DNA from 3 places in the Plantactinospora sp. WMMB782 genome. Region 3 is predicted to be linked to each of the others. Evidence: riboswitches for the same ligand, from Rfam matches in the RefSeq annotation. Region 3 holds a riboswitch; each other region holds the start of a gene.
The links. Region 3 has a riboswitch for cobalamin ahead of ACN28A_RS34545 (ABC transporter substrate-binding protein). Riboswitches for the same ligand answer to the same signal wherever they lie in the genome.

Region 1: linked by a shared signal. The riboswitch ahead of ACN28A_RS34020 (prenyltransferase/squalene oxidase repeat-containing protein) and the one ahead of ACN28A_RS34545 (ABC transporter substrate-binding protein) in region 3 are both predicted to bind cobalamin.
Region 2: linked by a shared signal. The riboswitch ahead of ACN28A_RS34045 (ABC transporter substrate-binding protein) and the one ahead of ACN28A_RS34545 (ABC transporter substrate-binding protein) in region 3 are both predicted to bind cobalamin.

The regions. Positions count from the first base shown of each region.
Region 1 is NZ_JBMHMC010000007.1:7,164,057-7,173,476, reverse strand. It holds gene ACN28A_RS34025 (helical backbone metal receptor) at 1-664, opposite strand, end outside; gene ACN28A_RS34020 (prenyltransferase/squalene oxidase repeat-containing protein) at 800-2,197, opposite strand; cobalamin riboswitch at 2,305-2,437, opposite strand; gene ACN28A_RS34015 (prenyltransferase/squalene oxidase repeat-containing protein) at 2,698-5,397, shown strand; gene ACN28A_RS34010 (hypothetical protein) at 5,394-6,356, shown strand; gene ACN28A_RS34005 (CbiQ family ECF transporter T component) at 6,403-7,536, shown strand; gene ACN28A_RS34000 (ABC transporter ATP-binding protein) at 7,533-9,152, shown strand; gene ACN28A_RS33995 (ECF transporter S component) at 9,149-9,420, shown strand, end outside.
Region 2 is NZ_JBMHMC010000007.1:7,174,558-7,185,082, forward strand. It holds gene ACN28A_RS34030 (hypothetical protein) at 1-51, opposite strand, end outside; partial or broken gene ACN28A_RS34035 (helical backbone metal receptor) at 473-1,185, shown strand; gene ACN28A_RS34040 (hypothetical protein) at 1,227-1,568, shown strand; cobalamin riboswitch at 1,758-1,936, shown strand; gene ACN28A_RS34045 (ABC transporter substrate-binding protein) at 1,965-2,987, shown strand; gene ACN28A_RS34050 (FecCD family ABC transporter permease) at 3,101-4,069, shown strand; gene ACN28A_RS34055 (ABC transporter ATP-binding protein) at 4,069-4,836, shown strand; gene ACN28A_RS34060 ((2Fe-2S) ferredoxin domain-containing protein) at 4,833-5,552, shown strand; gene ureG (urease accessory protein UreG) at 6,110-6,850, shown strand; gene ACN28A_RS34070 (MarR family winged helix-turn-helix transcriptional regulator) at 6,860-7,369, shown strand; gene ACN28A_RS34075 (Fur family transcriptional regulator) at 7,525-7,905, shown strand; gene alaS (alanine--tRNA ligase) at 7,923-10,525, opposite strand, start outside.
Region 3 is NZ_JBMHMC010000007.1:7,278,323-7,288,847, reverse strand. It holds partial or broken gene ACN28A_RS34580 (LacI family DNA-binding transcriptional regulator) at 127-270, shown strand; gene ACN28A_RS34575 (LacI family DNA-binding transcriptional regulator) at 322-1,146, shown strand; gene ACN28A_RS34570 (MFS transporter) at 1,143-2,396, shown strand; gene ACN28A_RS34565 (hypothetical protein) at 2,683-3,510, opposite strand; gene ACN28A_RS34560 (ABC transporter ATP-binding protein) at 3,866-4,651, opposite strand; gene ACN28A_RS34555 (FecCD family ABC transporter permease) at 4,648-5,682, opposite strand; gene ACN28A_RS34550 (FecCD family ABC transporter permease) at 5,679-6,632, opposite strand; gene ACN28A_RS34545 (ABC transporter substrate-binding protein) at 6,668-7,660, opposite strand; cobalamin riboswitch at 7,749-7,933, opposite strand; gene ACN28A_RS34540 (MFS transporter) at 8,155-9,405, opposite strand; gene ACN28A_RS34535 (ABC transporter ATP-binding protein/permease) at 9,527-10,525, shown strand, end outside.

The DNA.
Region 1 (9,420 bases), 110 kb from region 3:
GTGAGGGGCCGTACCAGGTGAGGTGCCGTCCGGAGACCAGGGCGCAGGGGGTGTCGGGGAATGCGTCGGGGCCGTCGGTGGGGGAGAACGGGTAGGGCTCGTCGGGTAGTACGACCAGATTGGGTGCTGCGGCGCGCAGGTCGTCGAGGGATGGCCGAGGATACCGTTCGGTGGTGTCGGTGTAGAGGTTGCGTAGGCCGAGCCGGAGTAGCACGTCGGAGGTGAAGGTGTCGCCGCCGGCCACGATCCACGGACGCCGCCAGACCGGAACGATGACGGTGCGTGGCGGGATGGCCGGGGTGACGGCGGCCCAGGCGGCGTGGGCCCGAGTCAGCCACTCCGGCTCCCCGCCGCCTAGGTTCCGGAGCAGGTCGGCGAGTTCGTCGAGGGCCTGGTCGACAGTGCGGGGATAGGTGAGCCGAACCCGTACTCCGGCCGCCTCGATGGCTTCGGCGTCCGAGCGCCGGTTTTCCTCGATGTTCATCAGCACGACATCGGGGCGAAGGGCGAGGAGGCGGTCGAGGTTCGGGTATTTGCTGCCGCCGACGCGGGGCACGTCCAGGTCGGCGGGGTGGGTGCAGTAGTCGGTGGCGCCGACGAGGAGTTCGGGCAGGGTGGTCGCGACGGCTTCGGTCAGTGACGGGACCAGGGACACCACTCGCATCGCCGTTCCTCCTTATTTGGGCTGGTACGGGCCTATTCTGACTGGTGCCGCGAGCCCGCGGAGCGGGGCTCGCGGCACCACTGGCAGAGGGCGTTTAGAGGGCCCGCTGCAGGAGTTGGCGGCGGTGCGGCCAGGTTATGACCCGTATCGCAGGTAGATGACGTCGCCGATGGTGATGGTTCCGCCGCGGGTGGCGGTGGTCGGGGTGCCACCGTCGCGGGATGCCTTCCAGGTGGTGGTGCCGGTGTTGGCGAGTCCGTTGATCGCGGTGATCGTGCCGGTGCCTGAGTTCGGGGTGACGGCGGTGACGCAGCCGGTCGGTGTGGCGCTGGCGGCGGCGGTCAGGACGGCGCCGAGGGTCGTGGTGGCGGCGGTGGGGGTGAAGGTGACCGCGCAGGGCAGGACGGTGGTGCCGTTGTCGACGACGAGGGTGACCTTCGCCGGGATGCCGGCGGTGAACCCGCTCGCCGCGACCCACCTGGGGGCGCCGGCCGTGACCGGGGTCGGTGGTGCGGCGGTGAACCCGCCGCCGCCGAGGGCGCGGACGGCGTCGACGGAGGCGTAGCCGGAGGGGCTGGTGTCCGACGGCAGGTACTTGAAGCCGCCGCTGGCCATCTGCTGGGCGCGGAGGAAGTCTATCGGGGTGCGCCCGGCCGCGGTGGTGAAGTCGACGCCTTGGTGGGGGATGCCGCAGGCGTTGAGGCCGGAGACGGCCCAGCCGTTGGAGTCGGTGTTGGCCCCGAACATGGAGTTGAACGCGCCGGTCGTGTTGATCAGCTTGCTCTTGAGGAAGGTCTTCGCCTGGACCACGTCGGTGTCGGTGTTCGGTACCCCGGCGACGCAGAGGGCGGCCATGGCGGCGCCGGTCATGTCGATGTCGCTGGGCGCGGCGAGCTGTGACGGGTTGCCTTCGGCCTGGTTGAAGTTCCAGCCTCCGTCGTTGTGCTGGTTGTTGCGGATCCTGGTGACGGACAGGTCGAGCAGCCGTTGCGGGATCCGGGCGTTGCCGGTCTGGGTTTTGGCGCCGGCGAGGGCGAGGACGGCGAAGACGGTGCCGTTGAAGTTCGCCGGTGGACCGTAGTAGCCGGCGGTGCCGGTCTGCCAGTAGCCGACCACGTCGGCGATGAGGTTGCGGGAGGCGGCGACGCGGGCGGGGTCGATGCCGGCGGCGTAGGCGTTGAGGATGCCGCGTTCGTAGTCGGTGACGACGGGTGAGCCGCCGGGCCAGGAGGCGGCGCCCAGGTGGGTCTGGTACGCGGCGCGGGCGTTCTTGGTGGTGTCGCCGCCGGGGTAGACGTCGACCGGATGGGTGCCGGCGGCGGCGAAGGCGCTGAACGCCCACTCCAGGGACAGGCCGGCGCCGGCGTAACTGCCGTCCGGGGCTTGCAGGGTCTTCAGGTACGCGACGCCGTTGTTACGGGCGGTGGTGATCTGGGCCTGGGTGGATGTCGCGGCGGCCGGTACGGCCACCACCACCGTCAGGGCGGCGGTAGCCAGTGTGGCCAGGGTGAGGGTGAGGGGTTTACGGCGCATCGGGTTCCTCCGGTTCGGGGCTCGACTCGGCCCCGGAACCCGGACCGGATGGCGACCGGCGGGAGGGTGGGGCGGGCCGGACCCATGGGCGCGTGGGACGGATACCGCAGGTGGCGCGTCGCCGCGCGGGTGTTCGGGCTCGGGCGCGAAGTCGCACCCCTACCGTTGCGCGTCAGCCCCGGACTTGTGACCGGGTTCCCCCACACGTCGACGGCGGTGACGCTACGACAACGATCAACGTCGCGCTGTTACCCAGCCGACATCGGTCGGCGATTGACGCTGGCAAGACCACTGTGTTGCGATGAAGTGCTCCAGCACCCAGGGGAAGCCGGTCAAATCCCGGCACTGGCCCGCAGCCGTAGGTTCCGCAGCGTCGGGACGAGTCGGATTACCTGGCTGGAGATGCGTCAGCGTCGTCGAGGTCACGATGCGGGTACCGCACCGGGCAAGACGCCGGGGCGGCGGCCGTATCTACGCCGCTACCTCTGGAAGAGTCGCCCATGCCGTCCCTCACCCGCCGCTGGTCCCGCCTCTGGACCGCCGTCACCGCACTGCTCACCCTCACCGTGACCGGGGTGGCAGTGGCGGCCGTGGCCGCCGCCGATCCGATCGAGGCGTGTACGCCGAGCCGCGGTGCGATCGTCGCCGTCGACTTCCGCCCCTGGAACGGTCAGGTGCTGCGCGGTTGCGACGCGACCCCGACGACCGGATTCGAGCTGTTGCACGAGGCCGGGTTCACCACGACAGGCACCGCGCACGACGGGCCGGGCTTCATCTGCCGGATCGGCAACGCCGGCTTCGACGGCGGCACGCAGTATCCGACGCCGGAGCGGGAGGCGTGCCAGCTCACCCCGCCCGCGTCCGCGTACTGGTCGTACTGGTACGCGCCGCCGGGGCAGGCGGGTTGGACGTACAGTCCGCTCGGTGCGATGGGGAAGGTGCCGGGCCCGGGTGAAGTGCAGGCGTGGGTCTACGGCGGTACCGACATCGGCGGTACGACGGGCCGGCCGACGTTCACCCCGGACGAGGTCCGGGCCGCCGGCCCGACCCCGTCGCCGACCGTCTCCCCGACCGCCGGTCCCGGCGGGCCGGGCGCCCCGCCGACCGAGGCGCAGGTCGCCGCCGCAGCCTCTTACCTGGTCGGGAAGCTAACCGATGGTGACCACGTGTACAACCCCGACGGGGAGTTCGTCGACTACACCCGCACCATCGTGGTCGCTACCGGCCTCGCCGCCTCCGGCGGACAGGACCCTGCCCTGACGAAGATTCGCGACTACCTTGTCGCGCACGTCGACGCGGCGGTCTTCCCCGACGGCACCGGCGCGCTGCCGAACCAGACGAATGCCGCCAGCCTCGCACTGTTGACCATCATCACCGGCGGCGACCCACGCGACGTCGACGGCCGGGACCTGCTGGCGGTGCTCACCGACCGGGTCTGCGCGGGGGCCGACGTCGGCGCGGGCTGCACCGCCGCCGGGGACTTCGCCGGCTCGTACGCCCCGTCGACGCACGCTTTCGCGCTGCTTGCCCTGGACCGGGCCGGGATCACCCCACCGCAGGCGACCGTCGACCGGCTGCTGCAGTGGCAGTGCGCCGGGGGAGGCTTCGCCGACTCGCTGATCGCACCCGGCGACCCGTGCACCCCCGATCCGGCGAACACCGGCGCGGCGCTGCTCGCCCTGTCCGCCCTCGGCGGCCACAGCACCGAGATCACCGCCGCGAAGACCTACCTGACCGGGGCGCAGCAGGTCGACGGCGGCTACCTGCCCTACCTGGGCGCCGGTGCGGCGGAAAGCTACACCACCGCCTTGGCGGCGCAGGGGCTGCTCGCGGTCGGGGCGGCGGAGCCGGTCGCGGCGGCGCGTGGGTTCCTCGCCGCCCGAACCACCGCCGACGGCGGCCTGACCGCGGACGCGACGGTCACCGAGTCGGATCTGGTCGCGACCTCGGGCGCGCTGCCCGCCCTGGCCGGGCAGAATCTCGCCACCCTGACGCACCGGCTCGGTGGGGAGCCGCCGCAGGGTCCGACACCGGATCTGGCCAAGGGTGTGGCGTGGCTCGTCGCCCCGACGCAGCTCGTCGACGGCCGCTACTACGAATCGTTCCCCGGCTTCCCCGAGTTCGGGCTGACGATCGACGGGGCGTTCGCGCTGGCCGCCGCCGGTCTCGACGACGCCAAGCTGGCGGCGATCACCGACTTCATCCGCGGCGGTGGGAAGGTCGGTGACAGCGAGTTCACCGTCGACACCTGGTTGGGGATCGGTACCGAGTTCCCGTCCGGCGGCGCGATCGGCAAGGTCGCCGTCCTCGCCCAGGCCACCGGCCACGACCCGACCACATTCGGCGGCCACAATCTGATCACCGCGCTGCGGGACATCACCTGCACCCGGGCCGACCAGGCGACCGGCTGCGCCGCTGCCGGGAACTACCGCAACGCACCGTCGGTGTTCGCGCAGGTCCTCGGCATCATCGCCCAACTGCGGGCCGGACAGGCACAGGACGCCGCCGCGCCGATCGGATTCCTCAAGAGCCTGCAGCGGGCCAACGGCGCCTTCCCGAGCCTGATCCCGGCCGAGGGCAGCGGCGACGAGGTCGACAGCACGGCGATGGCCGCGATGGCCCTGGCGATGCTCCCCGACGACCCGGACGCCGTCACCGCCGTCGACAAGGCCCTGACCTGGCTCACCAGCCAGCAGCAGGCCGACGGCGGTTTCCCCGGCGCGGCCGGTATCTCCACCAACTCCACCGCCCTCGCAATCCAGGGGATGACGCTGCGACGCGGCACCTACACCCCTCAGATCGGCAAGGCGCTGGCGTTCCTGGCCAGGCAGCAGAACCCCGACGGCGGGTTCAACGTCGCCTCCGACGGACAGGCCGGCTCCGACGTGCGCGCCTCGACCCAGGTCGTCGGCGGCGCGACCGGAATCTCGTTCGGCACCCTGCTACGCGACGTGCACGACCTCAACCCCACACCGTCCCCGTCCCCGTCGCAATCACCGTCCCCGTCGACCTCACCATCCCCGTCGCCGTCGGTATCCAGCGAACCGAGCGCGACGCCGCCGCCGGACGCGATGCCGGTGACCGGCGGGTCGATCATTTCCCTGGCACTCGCCGCACTGCTCCTGATCGTCGCCGGTGTGGTCCTGCTCCTCCTCGCCCGCCGACGCCGCACCATCACCGACACGGCAGGCCCGTCATGATCCGCCGTATCGGCGCCGCCGTCGCCGCCCTGGCCGTGCTGCAGACGGCGGCGCTCATCGCACCGGCGGTTGCGTATGCGGCGCCGCTGCCGTTGGGTCAGTGCACCACCCGCTCCGGGGTGATACTCGCCGTGGACTTCAGCCGGTGGGGCGGCCCACTGCTGCGCTCCTGCGGCACCACCCCGACCACCGGCTACCAACTGCTGAACCAGGGCGGTTGGAAGACCGCCGGCACCGGACACGACGGACCGGCGTTCATCTGCCGGATCGGGTACTCCGGCTTCCGCAACGGCACTCAGTACCCGCCGCCGACCGAAGAACGGTGTGTGCTGACCCCGCCGGCGTCGGCGTACTGGTCGTACTGGCACGCCGATCCCGGCGCCAACAGCTGGGAGTACAGCCAGCTCGGGGCGATGAGCTACAAACCGAAGCCGGGCAGCGTCGACCTGTGGATCTTCGGCGGGACCGACATCGGCGGCACCAAGGGCCGGCCGACGTTCAGCCCGGACAGCGTCCGGGCGCACAACACCGCCCCGATCCCGAACGCACCACCAGCCCCGGCTCCGACCACCAGCCGGCCCGCCCCCGCCGGCAACCCGCCGCCAGTGCAGGCACCCCCACCACCCGCCACCAGCGACGGCGTTCCCACCACGGCGCCAGTGCCGACCGGTCCGGCCGGCATTCCCGGCACGCCCCCGCCCACCGTAGGGTCGTCCGGCTCGGCGTACCCGAGCGCGTCGCACAGCGGCGCAGGCTCGACCAGCACCGAGGACAACGGCGGCCCGACGGTCGTCGACGCCGTACCCACCCGGGCCGCGCCGGCCGAGCGCGGGTCGGCCGGGCCGCTGCTTATCACCGTCGGTGTACTCGTCCTGCTCGGGATCGGCGGCGCGGTACTCGGCTGGCGCCGCCGCCACACCGACCCCGGCCTTGTACCGCCGGAGGAGCCGGCGCCGTGACCCGCAGTTCCATCAGCACGCGTCCGCGCGTGGCGTCCGGGCCGGCGTGAACACCGCGGGACTGCGCGCCGCGCGGCTGCCCCGAGGGCTGCACCCGGTCGCCTGGTGGCTCTGGGCACTCGCCCTGGCCACCGCCGCCAGCCGCACCAGCAACCCACTGCTGCTGGCCCTCGTCTTCGCCGTACTCGGCTTCGTCGTCACCGCCCGCCGCACCGACGCACCTTGGGCGAGGGCGTTCCACTACTACCTGATCCTCGCCCTGTCGATCATCGTTATCCGGGTCGTGTTCCGGATCGTCTTCGCCACCGGTGTCACCCCCGAGGACCACGTTCTGTTCCGGCTCCCACACCTGCCGACTCCCGACTGGTACGCCGGTATCCAGATCGGCGGCCCGGTGTCGCTGGAGGCGACCCTGTCCGCCGCGCTGGACGGGCTGCGGCTGGCCTGCCTGCTGTGCTGCATCGGCGCCGCGAACAGCCTCGCCAACCCGAAACGTGCCCTGAAGGTGCTGCCCGGCGCCCTCTACGAACTCGGCGTGGCCGTCACCGTCGCGCTCAGCGTCGCACCGCAACTCGTGGAGAGCGTGCAGCGGGTCGCCCGCGCCCGCCGGCTACGGGCCGGCCGGTCCCGGGGGCTGCGGGCGGTACGGGCGATCGCGTTGCCAGTGCTACACGACGCCCTGGACCGGTCCCTGCGGCTGGCCGCCGCGATGGACTCCCGAGGCTACGGCCGCACCGGCACCGCCACCCGCACCTCCCGGCGTCTCACCGGGGCCCTGATGCTGACTGGGATGGCCGGCCTGTGCGTAGGCGTCTACGGGCTGCTCGATCCGAGCGTGCCCCGCTCCGTCAGCCTCGGCGCCCTCACCGCCGGCATCGTCCTAAGCGTCATCGGCCTGGCCGTTGGTGGGCGGCGGGTCTCCCGCAGCCGCTACCGCCCCGACCCCTGGCAGTGGCCGGAATGGGTCGTCGCCGGCTGCGGCATCATCACCGCCGTCGTCCTCACCGCCGGGACCGGCTACGACCCCGCCGAACTCAACCCCGGCCTGTACCCGCTGGCGTGGCCGACCCTGCCCCTGCTTCCCACCGCCGCGATCCTCCTCGCGGCGCTGGCCGCGTTCGCCGCACCCCCACCACCCCGCCCCAGACCGATCGCCGTGCCCGCCGGAGCCCACCCGTGATCCGCTTCGACCACGTCGCCATCACTTACGCCGACACCGGCCGACCGGCGTTGCGCGACGTCACCCTCACCATCGACGAAGGTGAACTGTGCCTCGTCGTCGGGCACACCGGCTCCGGCAAGTCGACCCTCCTCGGCGCGATCAACGGCCTCGTCCCGCACTTCACCGGCGGCACCCTCACCGGCCGGGTCACCGTCGCCGGCCGGTCCACCGCCGAGCACCCACCGCGCGAGTTCGCCGAACTCGTCGGCGTCGTCGGACAGGACCCGGTCGCCGGGTTCGTCACCGACACCGTCGAGGAGGAACTCGCCTACGGCATGGAACAACTCGCCCTCACCCCGACGATGATGCGGACCCGGGTCGAGGAGACCCTCGACCTGCTCGGCCTCGCCGACCTGCGCCACCGGGGCCTGCACGAACTGTCCGGCGGACAGCAGCAGCGGGTCGCGATCGGCGCCGCACTCACCGCCCACCCCCGGGTACTCGTTCTCGACGAACCGACCTCCGCGCTGGATCCGACCAGCGCCGAGGACGTCCTCGCCACGATCACCCGCCTCGTGCACGACCTCGGGATCACCGTCGTCCTCGCCGAACACCGCCTCGAACGCGTCATCCCGTACGCCGATCGCCTCATCCGCCTCGACGGCGACGGCACCGCCACCCACGGCGACCCGGCCACCCTCCTCGCCGACAGCACCGTCGCCCCACCGATCGTGCACCTCGGCCGCCTCGCCGGCTGGACACCCCCACCGCTGTCCGTCCGCGACGCCCGCCGACACACCGCCACGCTGCGGGTGCGGTTGCCGGCCACACCACCGCTTCCGCACCGCACCCCACCCGCCGACGGAGAGGTGGCGCTGACCGCCGGGGGAGTGGTGGTCCGGCACGGCCCGGTCGTCGCCGTCCGCGGGGTCACGCTCACCCTCGACGCCGGCGAGGTGGTGGCGTTGATGGGCCGCAACGGATCGGGCAAGTCGTCCCTGCTGTGGGCGTTGCAGGGCGCCGGCCGCCGCGCCGGCGGCACCGTCCGCACCGGCGGCAGCGACCCGGCCAAGCTGTCGCCCGTCGACGCGCGACGCCTGGTCGGCCTGGTGCCACAGACCGCCACCGACCTGCTCTACCTCGACACCGTCGGCGCCGAACTCGACCAGGCCGACCGTGACGGCGCCACCCCGGGAACCGCCCGGCGGCTCCTCGACGACCTCGCCCCCGGCATCGCCGACACCGCACACCCCCGTGACCTGTCCGCCGGACAGCAGTTGGCGTTGGTCCTGGCCATCCAACTGGCCGTCACACCCCGGGTGGTGCTGCTCGACGAACCGACCCGAGGACTCGACTACACCGCGAAAGCTGCCCTGGTCCGCACCCTGAACCAACTCGCCACCCAGGGGCACGCGATCGTCGTGGCCACCCACGACGTCGAGTTCGCCACCGCCGCCGCCGACCGGGTCGTGGTGATGGCCGACGGTGACATCGTCACCGACGGCCCCGCCCCGACGGTCCTGACCGCGTCACCGACGTTCGCCCCACAGGTCGCGAAGATTCTCGCCCCGCTGCCGTACCTCACCGTCGGCCAGGTCGCCGCCGCCCTCGACACACCCCAGGCACAGCCGTGACCGCCGTACAGGTCCCGGCCCGGGCGACGGCGACGATCGTGATGGCGTCGTTCGTCGGCCTCGTCGCCTTCCTCTGGCCGTTCGTCGTCGCCCCCGGCACGTTCGGCGCCGCCGAAACCCCACCACTGATGTTCGGCGCCCTGCTCGTCCTCGTCCTCGCCGTCGTCTTCGCCGAGATCGCCGACCGGCGCATCGACGCCAAAGCCCTCGCCATGCTCGGCGTCCTCTCCGCCATCAACGCCGCACTACGGCCACTCGGCGCCGGCAC
Region 2 (10,525 bases), 100 kb from region 3:
CGCGGTGTGCGCGAGCAGCACCGGTACGGAAGCTCGCCGAACCTCGATCACTCCGCGTCCCCCCGCCGGCAGCCGAACGACGGCTGTATACGACCACGTCGCCGTCTCGGATGGCCTGATCAACAGTGGAGCCGGTCATCTACCCCATCCGCGTCAGGGTCTCCACCAACCCGGAAGATAGCCGGTGCGCCATTCCGCACCGCTCCCAGGTCCGATGGTGCTGAGACTGATCCGCCACCCCGACCGCCGGCCTCTGACCGACTGGACCGAAACACTCCTCGCCACCATGCCCACCGAAGCGACGAAACCCTCGACTTCACCGCCTCGCCGACCTCGCCTTCGGGCGCTACTGCAGGCGCAGTCCGGGCAGTCCACTCCGATAGCGTCGGCACCGCAGCCGACAGCCGTCGGGTGCGGACAGAGGCCGCCCGCACCACGACGACGCGTGAGGAGGAGACGATTGACGCGACTGATGTCCCTGGTGCCGTCGCTGACCGAATCGGTGGCGGTCACCCTGCCGGAACGCTCGTCGGCGCGACCAACTACGCACCCACCCCGCCGACCCGGACGTACCCCGTCGGTAACAGCAAGTATCGCGACCTCGCCCGGCTGCTCGCCCTCCGCCCGGACGTCGTACTCATGAACGTCGAGGAGAACCGTCGCACCGACACGGACGCTCTCGAAGCGGCGGGTGTGCGGGTACGACGCACCGATCCACGTACCGTCGACCAGGCCATCGACGAACTCGCCGGCCTGCTAAAGGAGCTCGGCGCCTCCACGAAGCCCGGATGGCTGGGCGCCGCCCGCCCCACCTGGGCCGCCGCCACACCGTCTGCAGAGGTTCGCTCCACCTGTCGCCGCCGACCTCGGATCGTGGCCGACGGCGATACCGACACCTCCGACGTCCTACACCGCTCCGGCCTACGCAACCGCCACAACCACATCACCGACCGTTACCCCCAGCCGTCGCTTGACGACCTGCACGCTCTCGGCCCGGAGCTGGTCGTCCTACCCAACGAGCCCTATCCGTTCACCGCTGTCGACGGCCCCGACGCCCTTCCCCGTACACGGTGCGGCCTGGTCTCCGGCCGCGACCTCACCTGGTACGGCCCTTCGCTCGCTCAAGCTCCGCAGCTACCGGCCAGCCAACTCGCCCGGCACACCAATTCCGGATCGTCACGATGACGGACACGCCTCGACCGACGCACGGCACCGCCGGCTGCATCGTGACCGTCTGCCGTGGCTGCTGTTGCGGCAGCAGCCGGAAGCACCCCGAGGTCGACCATGACGGCCAGGTGCGGCGGCTGCGGACCGCGCTCGACGGCCGGCACCGGGTACGCACCAGCGACTGCCTCGACGTCTGCGAGCGCTCGAATGTCGTCGTGGTCAACCCCTCCCCCACCGGTCGTCGTGCCGGTGGCGTGCCGGTGTGGCTCGGCGAGGTCCTCGACGACACGACCCTCACCGCCGTAACGGAGTGGATCAGCGCCGGAGGCCCCGGCATCGTCGGCCAACCGGCCGCGCTGACCGGTCGCATCATGCGGCCCCGGCACTCGCGGTCGATCTGACTCGCGGCGTGCTCAGCAACGGATCGACCAGTCGGCTGCCCACCGGCCGCGGCTGTCGCTGAAGCACCCCCGGTGTCATCGACCTCGGTGTACGCCGCATTGTCCGTTGACCGCGACCCCGGCGTGGTCAGGACTCTGCCGTGATCCGTCTCATGCTGCTTCCCGGATGGCTTTCCGCTGGTCGGAACGTTAGGGTGGCGCTGCCGTGGTGCTCGGGAAGCCGGTCGAATGCCGGCGCGGCCCTCGCCACTGTGATCGGGAAGTCTCCGGCCCTCGTCGCATGAGGTCACTGGGCGCTCGCGTCTGGGAAGGCCGGCCGGAGACGGTCACCCGTCAGCCAGGAGACCGGCCACGGCACTGAACGACCCGTCCACGAGGTGCTGGAAGGTGGTCCTGATGCGCGAGCGCGCGACGCGACCCCGTACGTCCTGGCGCGCCGTCGCGCCACTGTCCATCGTCGTCATCTGCGCGGTGCTGGCCGCCGGCTGCGCCGCCGATCCCGACACGCCGGTGGCGGCGCCGTCCACCGGTCCGGTCACCGTCACCAACTGCGGTGTCCCGGTACGGGTCGCCGAGCCGCCGTCGCGGGTGGTGACCTTGAACCAGGCGGCGACCGAGATCATGCTCGCGCTCGGGCTGCAGGACCGGATGGTCGGCACCGCTTACCTCGACGACACGATCCTGCCCGAGTACGCGGCCGCGTACGCGAAGATCCCGGTGCTGGCGAAGGAGTACCCGGCGAAGGAGAAGCTGATCGAGGCGACTCCGGATTTCGTCTACGCCTCGTTCGCCAGCGCGTTCAGCGACGAGGGGGTCGGAGACCGGGGCGCCTTCACCGGCCTCGGCGTCGGCACGTACCTGTCGCCGGCCGGCTGCCCGACCGAGACCCGGCCGTCGCCGTTGACCATCGACCACGTCTTCGGGGAGATTCGCGACATCGCCGCGATCTTCGGCGTACCGGACCGGGCCACCGCCCTCATCGACGGCCAGAAGGCCAGAATCACCGCCGCCGTCTCCAGCGTCCGTGACGCGAAGGAGACCTCGGTGCTGTGGTGGGACGCCGGCACCGACGCGCCGAGCGTCGGCGCCTGCTGCGGCGGACCGGGGATGGTACTCGCGGCGATCGGCGTGACGAACACGTTCGCCGACATCACCGGAAGCTGGGGCGACACCAGCTGGGAGAAGGTCATCGAACGGGACCCGGACGTCATCGTCCTGGTCGACGCGGAGTGGGACCGCGCCGAGGCGAAGCGGACGTTCCTGACCGGCCACGCCGCGCTGCGGGATCTGCCGGCCGTGGCCGGGCAGCGGTTCGTCGTCATCCCGTTCTCCGAGACCGCCGCCGGGGTCCGGAACGTGCTCGGCGTCGAACGGCTGGCCAAGGGCCTGACCGCGCTTCCGGCCCGGGTGGGCAGCTGAGCACCGCGAGCCGGCCGCTCATCGCCGCGCCGCTCGACCCGCCGCCGTCGACGCCCGGGCGGATCCGTGCCCTCGGCGTCGCGGCGCTGGTCGTCAGCCTGGGCGGGGTACTGGTGTTGTCGGTCGCGGCGGCGGTCACCGTCGGCCCTGCGGACCTGTCGTTCGGCACGGTGTGGACGGTCATCGGCAGGCACCTCGGGCTCAGCGACGCCGAGGTGCCGCTGCTGCGGGACCACATCGTCTGGCAGCTCCGGCTGCCCCGGGTACTGCTCGCCGCCGCCGTCGGGGCGGGGCTGTCCCTCGTCGGCGCGGTGATGCAGACCCTGACCCGCAACGCCCTGGCCGACCCGTACCTGCTCGGGGTCTCCTCCGGGGCGTCGCTCGGCGCGGTCCTGGTCATCGTCGCCGGCATCGGGTCCGCGATCTGGTCCCTGACCAGCGGCGCGTTCGTCGGCGCGCTCGCCGCGTTCGCCGTCGTCATCGCGGCTGCCAGCCGTGGTGCCCGGCTCACCCCCACCCGGACGATCCTCGCCGGGGTCGCCGTCGGACAACTCTGCGCCGCCGTCACCTCGTTCGTGATCATCTGGGCGGCCGACCCGCACGCCACTCAACAGATCACGTTCTGGCTCTCCGGATCCCTCGGCCGGGCCGACTGGACCGCGCTCGGCTACGCCGCCACGGCCCTGGCCGGCGCGCTGGTCGTCGTCCTCTGGCAGGCGCGTGCGCTGAACGCGTTCGCGTTCGGCGACGACGCCGCCGCCAGCCTCGGTGTCGACGTCACCCGGACCCGCTGGCTGCTCCTGGTCACCGCCGCCCTGCTCACCGCCACCCTCGTCGCGGTCAGCGGCGCGATCGGGTTCGTCGGGCTGATCCTGCCGCACGCGGTCCGGCTCCTCACCGGCCCGGACCACCGCCGACTGCTGCCCGTACTCGTCCTGGCCGGAGCGATCTTCCTCATCTGGGTCGACACCGCCGCCCGCACGCTCTTCGAACCCCGGGAACTGCCCGTCGGTGTCCTCACCGCCATGATCGGGGTTCCCGCGTTCGTACTGCTGCTGCGCCGCCGTACCGGAGACCGCTGATGCTCGACGTCGTCGAGATCGCGTACTCGGTACGCGCCGCGCGCATCCTGCGGGACGTGTCGATGTCGGTACCGGCCGGCACCCTGGTCGGGCTCCTCGGACCGAACGGGTCCGGCAAGACCACCGTGCTGCGGGTCGTCGCCGGCCTCGCCGCACCCGGGCGGGGAAGCGTGTCACTCGACGGCGAGAGCCTCGCGACGATGCCGCGCCGAACGGTCGCGCGGCGGGTGGCGCTGCTCGCCCAGTACGCCGAAACTGACCTCGACCTCACCGTCCGCGACGTCGTACTCCTCGGCCGCACCCCACACCGGCGATCCCGCTGGTCGGACAACACCGCCGACCACACCGCGGTCGCCGAGGCACTGGCCCGGGTCGACCTCGTCGGCTTCAACGACAGACGCTGGCACACCCTGTCCGGCGGCGAACGCCAACGAGTACAACTCGCCCGCGCGCTCGCCCAGCAACCCGAACTGCTGCTACTCGACGAACCGACCAACCACCTCGACATCAGCCACCAGCTACAACTCATGCACCTCGTCCGGCGCTCCGGGATCACCGCCGTGGCCGCCCTACACGACCTCAACCTCGCCGCGATGTTCTGCGACACCCTCGTCGTGCTCCGCGCCGGCCAGGTCGCCGCCAACGGACCCGCCGCCGAAGTGTTGACCGCGACCCTGTTGCGGGACGTGTTCGACGTCGCCGCCGACATCACGGTCCATCCCGCCACCGGACGTCCCGCCATCACCTACCACCCGCCGACATCATGACCCGACACATCCTGCTGGTCGCCCGGTCGGTCACCCATACCGGCGGACACGACGCCGTCCACCGACTCGCCGCCGCCGTATCCGTAGCCCTCGACGAACCGGTCCGGGCCTGCTTCCTCGACGGAGCCGGACCCTCCCTACACGACGCGCTCGACACCGCCCGCGCCGACGGCGCCCACGAGGTCGTACTCGTTCCCACCCACCTGCCACCGGACCGCTACCTCGACACCTGGATCCGCCGCGCCCACGCCCACTGGACCGTCGATCGCGCCGACGGAAATCCCCTACCCCAGGTGTCGGTCAGCCCACCACTCGCCGCCCAGCCGGCCCTGGCCACCGCCGTCATCACCGCGCTCGCCCAACCCGCCACGGCACTGACCGGCAACCCCGGTCCCTTCCGCAGCCCGGCCTGGTCCACCATCACCCGGCACCAACGTCACGTCCTCGTCTGCCGGGGCCCACGCTGCACGGCCTACGGCGCCAACCACATCGCCGACACCATCAGCGGCGAACTCACCGCCAACCAGCTCGGTGACGACGACATCCTGGTCACCAACACCGGCTGCCTCATCCCCTGCAACCTCGGACCACTCGTCGTAGTCCACCCCGACGACACCTGGTACACCCACGTCGACCCGGAACTCGCCACCCAGATCGTCACCGAACACCTCCGCGACGGTCGGCCAATCACCACACGGGCTCAGGGCCGCGGCTGACCCACCGGACCTCAGGGGCTCGCCGCCACTTCTGAACGGGTACTCTCCGAAGCCCACCTGCACGCCGTCGCCACCGTGCCCGCGGCCAGGACCGGACAGCCGCATCCGCTCGCCAGCCCGACCTGGGTTGGCTGACTCGTCCTGGCCGATGACGGCCGCTGCTCGCGATGGCGACGTACGACCCGCGCGGTGAGCGGTCGCTGACGGGGCCGCTTGCGTGGCGACCGTTTCGTGACGCTGGGCGCTCTCGGCCGTCCACGGACGACAGGTGACCGGTGCGGCCAGATGCGATCGGATTGCATCTGCCGATATTGTGCACCAATGTCGAAGGTCCGGGGACGAGCCGCTCGATCACACGTCGCCGCATACCGGCGTTGCTCCGCTGTCAGTGCCTACGGTGCGCGCTGCACGAGTGCGAACCACGGTTCGACACCGACGTCGCGATCGGTGCCGCCTCCGGCATGACCCGTACGTCACGATTCCCTTCCGGGTCCGATCGGGCCAACTGCCCCACTCAACACCCTCCGACTGCGAACTGAAACGAGGCCGGCTAACCGATGATCACCGAGGGGCGACACCAGGAGCACGCGAGCACCGGAGTACCCGAGCACGGACCCGGCGAGGTACCGCACACCCATCCCGATCCGAGCGTCGACCCGCACCCTCCGCTGCGCGCGTGCGGGCGGGCTTTGCGGGTCGGTATCGGCGGCCCGGTCGGGTCCGGTAAGACGGCGCTGGTCGCCGCGTTGTGTCGTTCTCTGGCCGGCGAGTTGCGGCTCGCGGTGGTCACCAACGACATCTACACCACCGAGGACGCCGATTTCCTGCTTCGCAACGGCGTCCTCCCGGCTGATCGGGTCCGCGCCGTCGAGACCGGGTGCTGCCCGCACACCGCCATCCGTGACGACATCTCCGCCAACCTCGACGCGATCGAGGAGCTTGAGACCTCGCTCGGCCCGCTGGATCTGGTCCTGGTCGAGAGCGGCGGCGACAACCTGACCGCCACCTTCAGCAGAGGGCTGGTCGACCTGCAGGTCTTCGTCGTCGACGTCGCCGGTGGGGACAAGGTTCCCCGCAAGGGTGGACCCGGTGTCACCAGCGCCGACCTGCTGGTCGTCAACAAGACCGACCTCGCCCCGATGGTCGGCGCCGATCTCGGTGTGATGGACCGTGACGCCCGGGCCCGCCGTGGCGACCTGCCGACCGTCTTCCAGTCACTGGCCGAGGACGACGGTGCCACCGAGGTCGCCGCCTGGATCCGTGGCCACCTGCGCCGGGCAGACCGGCACTTCGGCTGAGGCCCGGAAATGAGTGACGGCGACCGCAATCTGATCGCGTTGCTGCGTCTTGCCGAGGATGCCTGCGAGCGGCACCGCGCGGAGAGGCTGGACCAGGCCGGGTGTCCCGGCCTCAACCGCGGTCTTGTACCGATCCTGCGCACGCTGGCCGAAGGGGACGCCTCGGTCGGCGCCCTGGCCGCCGAGATGGGCGTTGCTCTGCGGGAGGCGGCGCAGCGGGTGGAGGCGCTGGAGGCGCGCGGGTACGTTCGGCGGTTCGGTCCGGCCGGCGACATCCGCCATCGGGTGCTTCGCATCACGACGGCCGGTCGTACCGCGACCGAGATCGACCGGCAGCTTGAGGCGGACCTGGAACAACAGGTCGCCGCCGGTCTCGGCGCACCGGCTCTCGACATCGCGCGGCAGGTGTTCGCCGTCGTCGTCGGCGCCACCACCGTCGGCGACGACCTCGGGCCGCGCGCTGCGGCTAACCGTGCCCGGGTCGGCGGGCATCCGCATCCACGCCGCCCCCACCCGTGATCCACGAGCGCCGTGTCTCTGCAGGGGGTGCTTGACGCAGGTCACGATGGGTGGGAGTTGCGTACCGGAACGTCGTAGCGACTAGGTTCAGGGTCGTGGAGGTCAACGGTGCAGGGCGGGCGGCGAGGACGTGGGAGGTTCTTACGGCTGCCGGGGTGCGACGGACGCTGGCGCGGACCATGGTGGTCGACGTGCTCGCCAACGCGTCCGGGCACCTGTCGGTCGGCGCCATCCACCAGCAGGTCAGCGCCTCGCGGCCGGAGGTGAACGTATCGACTGTGCACCGCACCGTCGCGGCGCTGACGGAGCTGGGGGTGGTGCATCCGTTGCCGTGGCCGGGCGAGGCGTTGTACGGGCTCAACGAGCGTCCACACGTGCACGCGGTCTGTGACCGGTGCGGGTCGCACTCCGAGATCCAGGCCGCCGCGCTCGCGTCGGCGGTCGCCGAGGCGCAGCGGTGCAGCGACCTCGACCTCGGCGGCACCGGGCTGGCGCTGTTCGGCCGCTGCCCGAGGTGCGCCGCCGGCAGCGGTTAGGGACGGCCGGCAAGTGGTCAGACCCGCTGGCGTGCGTCGCTGAGCAGGTCGGCGACGCTGGCGAGGGTGGCCGAGGCGTCGACGGCCGGCGTGCTGCCCTGGGCGAGGGCGGCGGAGCCGCCGCCTCGGGCGCCGGGCAGTGCCTTGACCAGGTCGGCGGCGGAGGCGCCGTTGTCGCGGGCGCGAGGGTTGACGGCGACGACGATCCGGGCTCCGGCGGCGACCGCGACGACGCCGGGTTGGTCGGCGGGTAGGGCATCGCGGATCAGTTCGGCGAGCTGGCGCGGATCGGCGTCCGCCGGGTCCGCCGTCGCGACATAGTTGTAGCCGCCGACGAACAGCGGTGTGCTGGCCAGCCGGGTGGCTTGAGCTTCGAGGAGTTGGCGTTGGAGGCGTTCGGCGCGCTGTTCGGCGGCCTTGGCCCGGCCGACGAGCGCGGCGATGCGGCCGGGTAGTTCGTCGCGGGGTGCGCGGAGCTGTTCGGCGACCTGGGTGACCAGGTCGCGTTCGCGGGCGAGGTACTGGAATGCCTCGATCCCGGTGACAGCCTCGATACGGCGTTGTCCGGCGCCGACGGAGGTCTCGGCGGTGACGGCGAGTACGCCGATCTGCGCCGAGCTGGTCACGTGGGTGCCGCCGCACAGTTCGCGGGACCAGTTACCGCCGATCTCGACGACCCGGACGGTCTCGTCGTAGGTTTCGCCGAACAGCGCCAGGGCGCCGGCCTTGCGGGCGTCGGGAAGAGACAGGTAGTGGGCGGCGACCGGGAGGTCGGCGCGGATCGCGCTGTTGGCGACCTCTTCGATCTCGCTGCGGGTCGTGGTGGACAGGGCGCCGCGCCAGGGGAAGTCGAGGCGCAGGTAGCCGGGCCGGTTGTAGGAGCCGGACTGCAACGCGGTCGGGCCGAGAACCTGCCGCAACGCTGCGTGGACGACGTGGGTGCCGGAGTGCGCCTGCCGGGCGCCGGTGCGCCAGTCGGGGTCGACAACGGCCTGCACCCGGTCGTCGATCGTGATGACGCCGTCGACGATGCGTACCTGGTGGGCGATGAGGCCCTTGACGGGTCGCTGCACGTCGATGACCTCGGCGGTGCCGGCCGGCCCGATGATGACCCCCGCATCGGCGGCCTGGCCGCCGGACTCGGCGTAGAAGGGGGTCCGGTCAAGGAAGACGGTGACGACGTCGCCTTCGCTGACGGCCGGCACCGGGCCGTGCGGGCCGAGCAGGTCCAGCACCCGGACCTCGGTCTGCAGCGTCTCGTAGGCGAGCCAGTCGGTGGGCCCGTACGCGTCCAGGACGGTGCGGTAGGCGGAGAGGTCGACGTGGCCGGTCTTGCGGGCCTGCGCGTCGGCCTTGGCCCGGGACCGCTGGTCGGCCATCAACCGGCGGAACCCGTCCTGGTCCACCGACAGGCCCTGCTCGGCGGCGATCTCCAGGGTCAGGTCGATCGGGAAGCCGTACGTGTCGTGCAGCTGGAACGCCTTGTCACCCGACAGCTTCGCCCCACCCGCCGTACGGGTCTCGGCGATCGCGGTGTCCAGGATCGTCGTACCCGCCCGCAGCGTGGACAGGAACGCGTCCTCCTCCGCGTACGCGTAGGAGGAGATCCGGTCGAACTCGGTCGCCACCTCCGGGTACGACGGGGACATGCAGTCCCGGGCCACCGGCAGCAGTTCCGGCAGTGCCCGCTCCTGCCAGCCGAGCAGCCGCATCGACCGGATCGCCCGCCGCATGATCCGGCGCAGCACGTAACCCCGGCCGTCGTTCGCCGGGGTCACCCCGTCGCCGATCAGCATCAACGCGGTCCGCACGTGGTCGGCGACCACCCGCAGCCGTACGTCGTCCGGATGCGACTCGCTCGCCGCGTGCCCCGACTTCGCGCCGTAGCGCCGGCCGGTCAGCTCGGCGGCCCGGTCCAGGATCGGCCGCACCTCGTCGATCTCGTACAGGTTGTCGACGCCCTGCAGGATCGCCGCCATCCGCTCCAGGCCCATGCCGGTGTCGATGTTGCGCGCCGGCAGGTCGCCCAGGATCGGGAAGTTCTCCTTGTCGGTGCCCGGACCCCGCTCGAACTGCATGAACACGAGGTTCCAGAACTCCAGGTAGCGGTCCTCGTCGACCGCCGGACCACCCTCCCGGCCGTACGCCGGGCCCCGGTCGTAGTAGATCTCCGAACACGGCCCGCACGGCCCCGGGATCCCCATCGACCAGAAGTTGTCCGCCTTGCCCCGCCGCACGATCCGCTCCGCCGGCACACCGATCTTGCGCCACAGCGCCTCGGCCTCGTCGTCGTCCAGGTACACCGTCGGCCAGATCCGCTCCGGATCCAACCCGAACCCACCGTCGGAGACCGGCTTGGTGACCAGGTCCCAGGCGAGCGCGATCGCGCCCTCCTTGAAATAGTCACCGAACGAGAAGTTCCCGTTCATCTGGAAGAACGTCCCGTGCCGCGACGTCTTCCCCACCTCGTCGATGTCCGGCGTACGGATGCACTTCTGCACCGACACCGCCCGCCGAAACGGCGGCGACTGCTGCCCCAGGAAGTACGGCACGAACTGCACCATGCCGGCGTTGACGAACAGCAGGTTCGGATCGTCGATCGCCGGCAGCGGAGCGGACG
Region 3 (10,525 bases):
ACCGGCTTGCGACATAATCTTGATCGATTGGACCCCGAATTCGTCTGCTTCGGGTGAGAGCGCTCTCGGGTCTATCGTTCGGCGCACGCGGCGGCGGGTGATCGCCGGGGAGAGTGCAGGCGCCCGATGAGCAAGGTCAAGCCGACGATCGAGGACGTCGCCCGGGTGGCAGGCGTGTCCCGGGCGACCGCGTCCCGCGTGATCAATAACGTTCCGGGTGCGTCGGGTCCGCTGCGAGCACGTGTCCGTGCGGCGGTGACCGAGCTGGGTTACCAGCCGAACGAGACAGCCAGGGCGCTGGCCTCCGGTCGGCTACGGGCCGTGGACGTCATCGCGGTGACCTACGGTCCGGGTATCGGCTGGCTCGGTACGCATCCGTACTTCAGCCGCGTCCTGGCGGGCATGATGCCGGTCCTGGAAGGTGCCCGCGTGCAGTTGCGCCTGCACGCGGTCGGGCTTGAGGCAGCTGGCGACGCGATCGACGAGATCGCTGCCAACACCACCGTCGGGGCGGTCCTCGCCGACATCACCCCGGATCTTGCTACCCGTTTCCACCGCCGGTGCCGGCGGGTGGTGTCGATGGTGCCGACCGCGCCATCGGTCCCGGCGATGCGGGCCGACAACGTCGGCGGTGCGTACGCCGCGGTTCGAGAACTTCACCGGCTCGGCCGACGTCGTATCGCCGCCATCCACGGACCCGCCCGAAATCCCTGCGCCATCGACCGGCGCGCCGGCTACCGGCGCGCGGTTGATGACCTCGGACTGCCGCATGCCAGCGCGGACGGCGACTTCCACCGCGACGGCGGCCACCACGCCGCACAGTGCCTTCTGCGGCAGGATCCGGACATCGACGCGATGTTCGTCGCCTGCGACCTGATGGCCGCCGGAGCCGTGCAAGCCATCACCGCCACCGGGCGACGTGTCCCGGACGACGTGAGCATCGTCGGCTTCGACGACAGCATCGCCGCCGTCTGCACCAACCCGCCGCTGACCACGATGCGCCTACCGGTCGAGGAGATGGCCACCGCCGCCACCCGCCTCCTCCTCGACGGCGTCCCCGCCGCCGGTCACCGTCAGCAGTTCCCGATCGAACTCGTCACCCGCGCCAGCACCCCCGCACCAAGTTACGGAACGCGGGACAGATGAGCCTGCCCGAGCAGGTCGAAGCCGCCGCCCCGGCGCCCGACCCACCCGTGGCGCGTTCCTCGGCACTGCGTCTGACGCTCACCTCGCCGCTGCACCGCGGTGCGACCATCGCGGTCTTCCTCGGCGCCGTCGGGTTCTCGGCCGCCGCACCACAGATCGCGTCGTTCCTGGTCAACGACCTCGGTGCCTCCCTGCGCACCGCGGGACTGTTCTACCTCACGAGCCTGACGGCACCGGTGGCCGGCTATCTCGTCGGCCGCAGGTCGGATCACACCGGGCGCCGGCTGGGCCTGTTCCGGTGGTGCGCCGTCCTGGGCTTCGTCGGCTGGATCGGCATCGCCTACTCGACACAGCTGTGGATGCCGTACGTCATCAGCGCCGTCATCGGCGCGTTCGGCGGCGCCGCCACCTCCCAACTGTTCGCCGCGATACACGACCACCTCAAGGCACACCCCAACCCGAACAACGACGGCGTCGTCGCCGCGGTACGGATGGCCCTGACCGGCGGCTGGGTCATCGGTCCCGTCGCCGGAGCCTTCCTCGCCGCGCACACCTCGCTGCGCACCATGCTCGTCGCCACCGCCTGCTGCACCCTCGCCCAGATCATCCCCCTGGGAACAATGCGCACCGCGCCCATCGACGGCGGCACGTCGCAGTCGCCGGAACCACGGCCGACCGCCCCCACCACCAGAGCGCTGCTGCCACTGCTCACGTTCACCGGGCTGTACGTCCTGGTGTACCTCGGAGAGCCCATCAAGTACGCCTACCTGCCGATCTACATGACCAGACAGCTGGAGTTCCCGGCCGGGCTCAGCGGAGCGATCATCGGCATCCAACCGCTGGTCGAGATCATCCTGATGCCGCTGGCCGTCCTCGTCGCCCGCAGAATCGGAATGATGCGCCTCATGGTGGTCGGCGCCGGCGCCGGAGTAGCAGCAAACATCTGCTTCGCTACCACCGGCACCGCCGCCGGTCTGTTCACCGGTCAGGTCCTGATGGGCGCGGTCTGGGGTGTGTTCGCCGCCCTCGGGATCATCGTCGCCCAGCAGCTACTACCGACCGCCGTCGCGACCGCCTCAGCCATCTTCATCAGTTCCACCGCCCTCGCCTCCGCGCTCGGCGGTGCCGCCGGAGGACTCGGCGCCACATCCATCGGCCTTCCCCTCGTCTTCCTCATCCCCGCCGCAGCCGGCCTCCTCGCCACCACCGGCCTCGCCCTGATGGTCCGGACAGAGTGCAGGCAAAACTAGGACTACGCCAACGCGCTGTGCGCGAGCGTCGCGAGTCGGACCCGAAGTTGCTGATCTGGCTCCTGGGTGAGCAGCCCAGTCGGGCACGTGCCGAGTACATCACCGCCACTCGGACCGGTTTCCAGGGGCGCGACGAAGCCTGCGGCCCGTGGCGTGGGAGCGGATCGGCGGGGGACCGCCAGCTTGGAGAAGCCTTGAACTATCGCCCCGATGCCCTGCGCTTCGCCGCTCTCTCGGATCGGCTACCGGTCGGCCATGTGCTACGCCTGAGCCGCAGGCCGGCTGCTCACCGGCGGTCTGACTCCAGGTGGCGGCTCTTGAGTAGTCGGCAGGCCGTTGCTAGCAGTGCATAGGTCACCTTGGCGGCATTTACGAACTCGTTGTCGTTGATCGACAAGACCACGCCCTTACCGCCCGGGATCTCCGTCTCCGCACCACGATCGGCGCCTCGCAGCAGGGCCCAGGCAAGTCCGTGCTCGAAGCCCGACAGCAGCCGCCAGGTACCTTCCAGGAACACGGCGAAATCATCCTTGCCTCGCACGAAGTTCAGTTTGAGCAGTTCTTCGGCGACATTGATCCTCTGGTGCACGCGGTCGAACGACTCCCCGAGCGCGGCAGCCTCGGACCGGTACACGGCCAGCTGGCCCTGCTCCTCCTTGCGCTCGGCGTCCTCAACATGCCGCCGTGTCTGCGGCAGCCGCTTGAACACCGCCCGATGCTTACGCCGCTGGTAGAAGTCCTGAACCTCACTGCGTAGCCCGCGCAGGCGACGCTCGCGCCCGGAGGATGGGTCGATGATCCAGGTCGCGAAGAACGACGCTTCGAAGATCGGCCGCAGCAGACTCCACGGCGCCCACACTGTCGCGCCCCGATGTTCCAGCAACGCGAGTAGCGCCTCGTGGTTGTCCCTGGCCACGCCGAGGTACCGCTCGACCGCCATGTAGGTCCGGGGGCCGGCGACCTGCGACTCGTCGAAGGCACGATCGGACAGCAGGCGCGCCTCGGCCAGTGCCGGGAGGCTCTCCAGCGTCTGGAACTCGCTGGCGAGCATTCCCCAGTATTCGGGCAGGTTGCCGAGGTCCATCAGCACGCCGGTCGGCTGCGGTCTACGCACGGCGGGCAGCGTACGCCGTATTGGCCGTACGGCTCGAACAGTTATCCGCTCAGCTGGGCGCTCCTGACCGTTGATGACGGATCGGCGGTCACGTGGAGGCAGCCATCCGCGTGTCTGTGGATCGAACGTCTCTGGCTCACATTCGGTGGTAGCAGTGAGTAGCGGTACGAAACCGCCCTCGACCAGGGATCATTACTGCCTCTCGGGCCACCCGAACCTGGGCCGAAATGTGGAGGGCAAGATTGTGTAGTACGGCGGTGCCGGCCCGTGTCGCTACGTACGGATCGCTTGCTGAATTACCCGATCGACGCCTGTTCCCGAGGGGAGATTGCGGCAGGGCGACTGCCGGGAGCTGTCAGCGGGTGGTGCGCGGCTCCGGCAGCACGAGTGGTGTTCCGGTGGTCGGATCGACGATGACGCGGGCCCGTACACCGAACACCGTCTCGACCAGTCGCGCGTCGACGACCTCGGCGGGCGGACCCTGGGCGAGTACGGCGCCGTCGCGCATCGCGACGATTTCGTGGGCGTAACGGCAGGCCATGTTGAGGTCGTGCAGCACGGCGACGACCGTGCGGCCGGCGGTGTTGAGGTCGGTGAGCAGGTCGAGGACCTCGAGTTGGTGGGCGAGGTCGAGGAAGGTGGTCGGTTCGTCGAGCAGCAGCAGGTCGGTGTCCTGGGCGAGGGCCAGGGCGATCCAGACGCGTTGTCGCTGGCCGCCGGAGAGTTCGTCGACGGGTCGGTCGGCCAGGTCGGTGACGCCGGTGGCGGCCAGGGCGGTGCTGACCGCCTGTTCGTCGGCGGCCGACCACTGCCGCAGCCACGTCTGGTGCGGATGTCGTCCCCGGGCGACCAGGTCACCGGCGGTGATGCCGTCCGGGGCGACGGGCTGCTGCGGCAGTACGCCGATGCGGGCGGCGACCTCGCGGGTCGGCAGCCGGTGGATGTCGCGGCCGTCGAGCAGCACCGTGCCGGTGTCCGGGCGGAGCAGTCGGGCCAGGCCGCGCAGCAGCGTGGACTTGCCGCAGGCGTTGGGTCCTACGACGGCGGTGATCCGGCCGGGCGCGATCCGCAGGTCGAGGCCGGTGACCACGGTGCGGCCGTGGTAGCCGAGGCCGAGCCGGGTGGCGCGTAGTTCGGTCATTCTGTCCTCCCGACGCGGTTGGCTCTGGCCAGCAGCCAGACGAGCAGCGGGGCGCCGAGGACCGTGGTGAGCACCCCGACGGGCAGTTCGGTCGGGGCGAGGACCCGGCGGGCGGCCAGGTCCGCGCAGCCCAGCAGCGCGGCACCGACCGCGGCCGAGGTGACCAGGGCGAGGCCGCGCTCGCGGACGAGGCGGCGGGCCAGTTGCGGCGCGGCCAGGGCGACGAACGCGATCGGGCCGGCCGCCGCCGTCGCCACGGCCGCTAGGACGACCGCCGTGGCGAGCAGCCCGACCCGGGCCGGTTCGGCTCGGGTACCCAGGGCGAGGGCCAGGTCGTCGCCGAGTTCGAGGGCGCGCAGCGACGCGGCCAGCCGCAACGCCACCGGCAGCAGCACCGCCACCGCGAGCACCACCGGCAGTACGTGCCCCCAGGACCGGCCGGCAAGGCTGCCGGAGAGCCAGACCGCGGCCTGCTCGGCGGTGTAGACGTTGGCGGTGTTGAGCAGGTACGCGGTGACCGACGTGAGCATCGCGGTGATTCCGATGCCGACCAGCACGAGCCGGTACCCGGTGACGCCACGGCGCCGGGACAGCAGATAGATCGCCACGGCGGTGGCCAGGGCGCCGGTCAGCGCGCCGAGTGCGACGGTGGCCGGGCGGGCGGCGACGATCACGACCAGGAAGACCGCCACGGTGCCCGCGCCGGCGTTGATACCGATGATGTCCGGGCTGGCCAGCGGGTTGCGTACCACGCGCTGCACGATCGCCCCGGCCAGGCCGAACGCGGCACCGACGGCGATCGCGCCGAGCGCGCGGGGCAGCCGTAGGTGAAGGATCACGTAGGAACTGCGGCGGGTCGTGCCCGGGCCGCCGGAAAGCACGGCGAGGATGTCGGAGACCGGCAGCGGGTAATCACCCAGGGTCAGCGAGGCCACCATCGCGGTCAGGGCGACGACCAGCGCGACCACGGTGACCGCGACGGCCCGCGCATCGACCCGCGCCGAGCGGCCGGCGATCCGCAGGACTTTCACAGCTCGGCCAGCCTGCGGCGGCGTACCAGGGCGACGAAGAACGGCGCGCCGGCGATCGCGGTGACGATCCCGGCCTGCAACTCCTGTGGCTTGGCCACCACCCGGCCGAGCACGTCGGCGGCGAGCAGCACCACCGGCGCCAGCACCGCCGCGTACGGCAGCAGCCACCGGTGCGCCGGCCCGACCAGCGCCCGCGCCATGTGTGGCACCGTCAGCCCGACGAACGCGATCGGACCGGCCAGGGCCACCGCCGTGCCGGCGAGCAGCACCACCGCCAGGGCCGCGGTCGCCCGGCCGGCGGCCAGCCGCTGCCCGAGCGAACGGGCCATGTCGTCGCCGAGCGCGATGGCGTCCAGCGCCCGCACCGACATCGCCGCCAGCACCGCCCCGGCGGCGAGGAACGGCAGCGCGGCTCCGATCACCGAGATGTCCGCCGCGGTCAGCGCGCCCACCGACCAGTACCGGTAGGAGTTGAACGTGTTGACGTCCAGCAGCGTCAGCGCCGTGGTCAGCCCGCCGAGCAGGGCGGTCGCGGCCGCACCGGCCAGCGCCAGCTTCACCGGGGTGGCCCCGCCGCGACCCAGCGAGCTCAACGCGTACACCCCGGCGCCGGCCAGCGCCGCCCCGGCGAAGGAGAACCACACCCAGCCGCCGAAGGTGTGCACGCCGAACACGGAGATCCCCAGCACCACACTGAGCGCGGCGCCCGCGTTGACCCCGAGCACCTCCGGCCCGGCCAGCGCGTTGCGGGTCAGACCCTGCAACAGGCCGCCCGCGACGCCGAGGGCCGCACCGGCGAAGATCCCGACGAGGGTACGGGGGATCCGCAGGTATTGCACGATCCGCTGCGCGTCCGAGCCGTCCGGACGCAGCAGGGTGTCGAGGACCGTGCCCGGGCCGATCGTCTCGTTGCCGACCAGCAGGGACCCGCACACGGCCGCCGTCAGCACGACGACCGCCCCGGCCAGCCCGGCAGCCCGAGCGTTCAGAACCGTTCCGGGTGCAGCAGCTTCGCCAGGGTCGCCACCGCGTCGGCGTTGCGCACCCCTGGCGTGATCTCGGCGAACGTCACCGCGTAGATCCGGCCGTTCCGGATCGCCGGTACGTTCGCCAGCGCCGGGTCGGACCTGAGCCCGTCGATCACGCTCTGCGCGCCGTCCGGGCCGATGTCGGCGCCGCAGCAGGCCGGCACCACGATCACCTCCGGCTTGCGCTTGATCAGCTCCTCGGTGCCGATCCGGGCCAGCCGGCCGGGTACGTCGGCGAAGACCTGGGTGCCGCCGGCCTTCTCGATGATCGTGGTGGCCACGTCCTCGGTGCCGAAGACACGCAACTCGCCACCGCCGGGCCGGTTCAGCATCGCCACCGTAGGCCGCCGCACCCCGGTGAGCCTGCTCTCGACGTCGGCGACGGTCTTCCTCATCGAGGCGACCAGCGCCTCGGCGCGAGACGTCGCTCCGAGAACCCGCCCCAGGTCGGTCAGGTCGCCGTAGACGCCGTCGAGCGAGACGTCGTTGTCGGCCAGCGACTTCTGGCCCTGCCCGTCCGTGGTCGGGCAGTACTGGGTGAACAGGTACGAGCCGATGCCGATCTTCTCCAGCTCGGCCCGGGTGCCCAGGCCCTCGGTGGTGAAGGCGCCGGTGAAGCCGGAGACGACGAAGTCCGGGTCGAGCCGCAGCACCTCCTCGCGGCTCGGGTACTCCTCCGGGTAGTACGTCGGCTTCTGCTCCTTCGGCTGGAACTGCGCGGCGTACTCGGGCAGCAGCGGATTGTCGAGGTAGGCGGCTCCGACCAGCCTGTCGCCGGCGCCGAGCGCGTACACCGCTTCCACGCCGTTGTGGAACGCCGCGAAGATCCTGGCGGGCGGGGTACCGGTCGGTACCCCGACACCGCAGTTGGTGACGGTGGCCGCGCCGCTGCCGGAGCCCGCCTCGGGTTCGGCGTCGCCGCCGGCACAGCCGGACAGGGCGACGAGCATGACGGACAGTGGCGCGGCAACGCGCCAGGACATGAGGGACCGCACAGCGCGCACGCGCATCGCAGACCGCCTTCCAGCACCTCGTGGACGGGTCGTCGGTGCCGTGGCCGGTTTCCTGGCTGACGGGCGGTGCGCCGCCGGCCGGCCTTCCCAGGCGAATCGCGCCCAGTGACCTCGTTGCCCGACGAGGGCCGACGGCTGTCCCGTTCACAGTGGCGAGGGCCGCGCCGGTTTCACACCGGCTTCCCGAACACCACGGCGGGGCCCATGCTAATCGCCCCGGTGGGGAGTCCCGTCCGGGCGGCATCCGGCGAGGCGCGGGTCACGTCGGGAACCACCGTGGTGTGCGGGCCGGCCGACGCGGGACAGCGCGGCGCGCAGCCCCGGGATGTCCCCGCCCCGGACAGAGGCGGAGGGCCCCACGCAGAGGCGAAGGGCGGCTTGGCGCGGGCGGCGCGGTCGGCGGAAGCGGAGGGTGGCCGCGCCGCCGCCGTTCACGGCTGAACGGACGTGTCGAGCTGGCCTCGGCCGAGCAGCACCAACCACGTTCCGCCGGCGACCGCCATCAGCAGGCCGGCTCCGACGGCGACGAGTCCGGGCGGAAGCCGGTCCACCAGGATGCCGCCGACCAGGGACGACAGGGCCAGGGCTGCGGTGGCGGTGGCGGTCCACAGGGACATGAGCCGGCCGCGCATCGCGTTGTCGGCGTGGCGCAGCAGGACGGCGATGGCCACCGGACCGTACAGGACGTCGGCGGCGGCGGCGACGGCCCAGCAGGCGAGGGCGAAGCCGACCACGGGTGCCAGCCCGAACGCGCTGGTGGCCAGGCCCTCGCAGAGGCAGGAGAGGCCGAGTACCGTCAGTTGCCCCCGGGCGGGCAGCCGTTGGATGCGGGCGGCGGCCGCCAGCAGGACGGCGGCTCCGGTGACCCCCTGCACGGCGTAGAACCAGCCGACGCCCCCGTTGCCGAGCTGGTAGGTGCGGGTGGCGAGGAAGGTCATGGTGACGATCGTCGCGCCGAGGCCGAGGCAGAACACGGCCTCGACGGCCAGCAGGGCGCGGATCTGCCGGTGCCGCAGCGCGTGTCGGATGCCGGCGACGAGGGCGGTCAGGATGCCGTCCTTCCGGGCGCTGCCGGTGTCGCCGTGACGCTGGCCGCCTCGGGCGCGCAGGGTGCACAGGGTGGAGACGGCGAATGACGCCGCGTTGATGACGAAGGCCCAGCGCCAGCCGAACAGGGTCACCGCGGCCGCTCCGGCCAGGCCACCCACCGCCTGGAACAGCAGTCCGTTGACCTGCACCAGGGCGCCGAACAGCACGTACTCGTCGGGCTCGACGAGGCTCGGCATCCAGGCGTTGCGGGCGGCCTGGAAGGTGAAGCTCGTCGCGGCCGAGACGAATGTCAGCGGATAGACCAGCCAGATCCACCGGGGACTGTCGGCGAGCAGGAACGCGGCGGCGAAGCCGGCGAGGGCGAGGTCGGTGACGACCATGAGGGTGCGCCGGTCCATCCGGTCGGCGAGGACGCCGGCGAAGCCTCCGATCAGGACGCCGGGCAGGTACCGCAGCGCGAGGGTGGCGCCGGCCGCGACGCCGGCGCCGGTGTGCTGGTAGACCATCGCGAACACGGCGACAGCGCTGAACCAGCCCCCGCACACGCTGATCAGGTTGCCCAGCCACAGCCAGCGGAACTCGGTGCGGGCGGAGAGGACGCGGAGCAGGCCGGGTGCGGCGACGGCGGTCACGCGCCGAGCTTAGTGAAATCGAACTCCATAACCAAGGGTGTTGACAACCATTTTCAAGTACTGGCATGGTGGAGCCGGTCCACGGTCGGTGATCGGGGGCTAACCGACGGAGGGAGTGGCTGTGCTGGTGCGACGGCGGCTGCTCGGCCTGCTGGCCGAGGCGCCCGGACCGGTCGCCGTCACCGTCGCATGTGCCCTGGCCGCCACCGGTGCGGCCATCGCGATGGCCGTCGCTCTCGCCGAGGCGCTGCGCCGGGCGGCGGACGGCCAGGCCGTCGGGCACCTCGCCGCCCCGTTGGCGGTCGCGGTGCTCGCGGTCGCCGCCCGCAGCATGCTGCTGTGGGTACGCGACCTCGCCGCGACCAGGACGGCCGCAGCGGTGAAACTGCGACTGCGTGACAGGGTGACCCGCCGGCTGCTGGAGCTCGGTCCCGGTGGGACGGCGGGCCGCCCGGTCGGCACCATCCACACCGCCGTCGCCGACGGTGTGGAGGCACTCGACGCGTACGTCGGCTTCTACCTGCCGCAGGTAGTGGTGAGCGTCACCGGACCGGCGCTGGTCGTGGCGGTGCTGGCCGTCGTCGACCCGGTCAGTGCGGTGATCGTCGGTGTCGCGGTCGCGCTGTTGCCGCTGGCGCGGCCGGTGTTCCGCCGCCTGCTCGGTCGGCGCGGCAAGGCGCACTGGGCGGCGTACGAGGCGTTCGCCGTCAAGATGCTCGACGCCCTCTACGGCATGACCACGCTCAAGACCCTGGGTGCGAGTGGCCGGCACGGCGAGCGGCTGCGGGCGGAGGCGGCCCGGGTCTACCGGGCGACGATGCGGGACCTGGCCGCCTCGGCGACGGTGTACGTCGCCACCGCGCTGATCACCACGGCCGGAACGGCGTTGGCGGTCGCCGTCGCCGGGCTGCGGCACGCCGACGGGGCGGTGGACGCGGCGGCCGTACTGCTGGTGCTGCTGCTGGCCGCCGAGGCGTTCCGGCCGCAACTGGAGTTGCAGAACTACTGGCACGAGGGGTTCTCCGGAATGGCCGCCGCGGACGGCATCTTCGCGCTGCTCGACGCGCCAGCGCCGGTCGGCGAACCAGCCGAGGCGCGGGCGGTGCGCGGGGACGGCGGA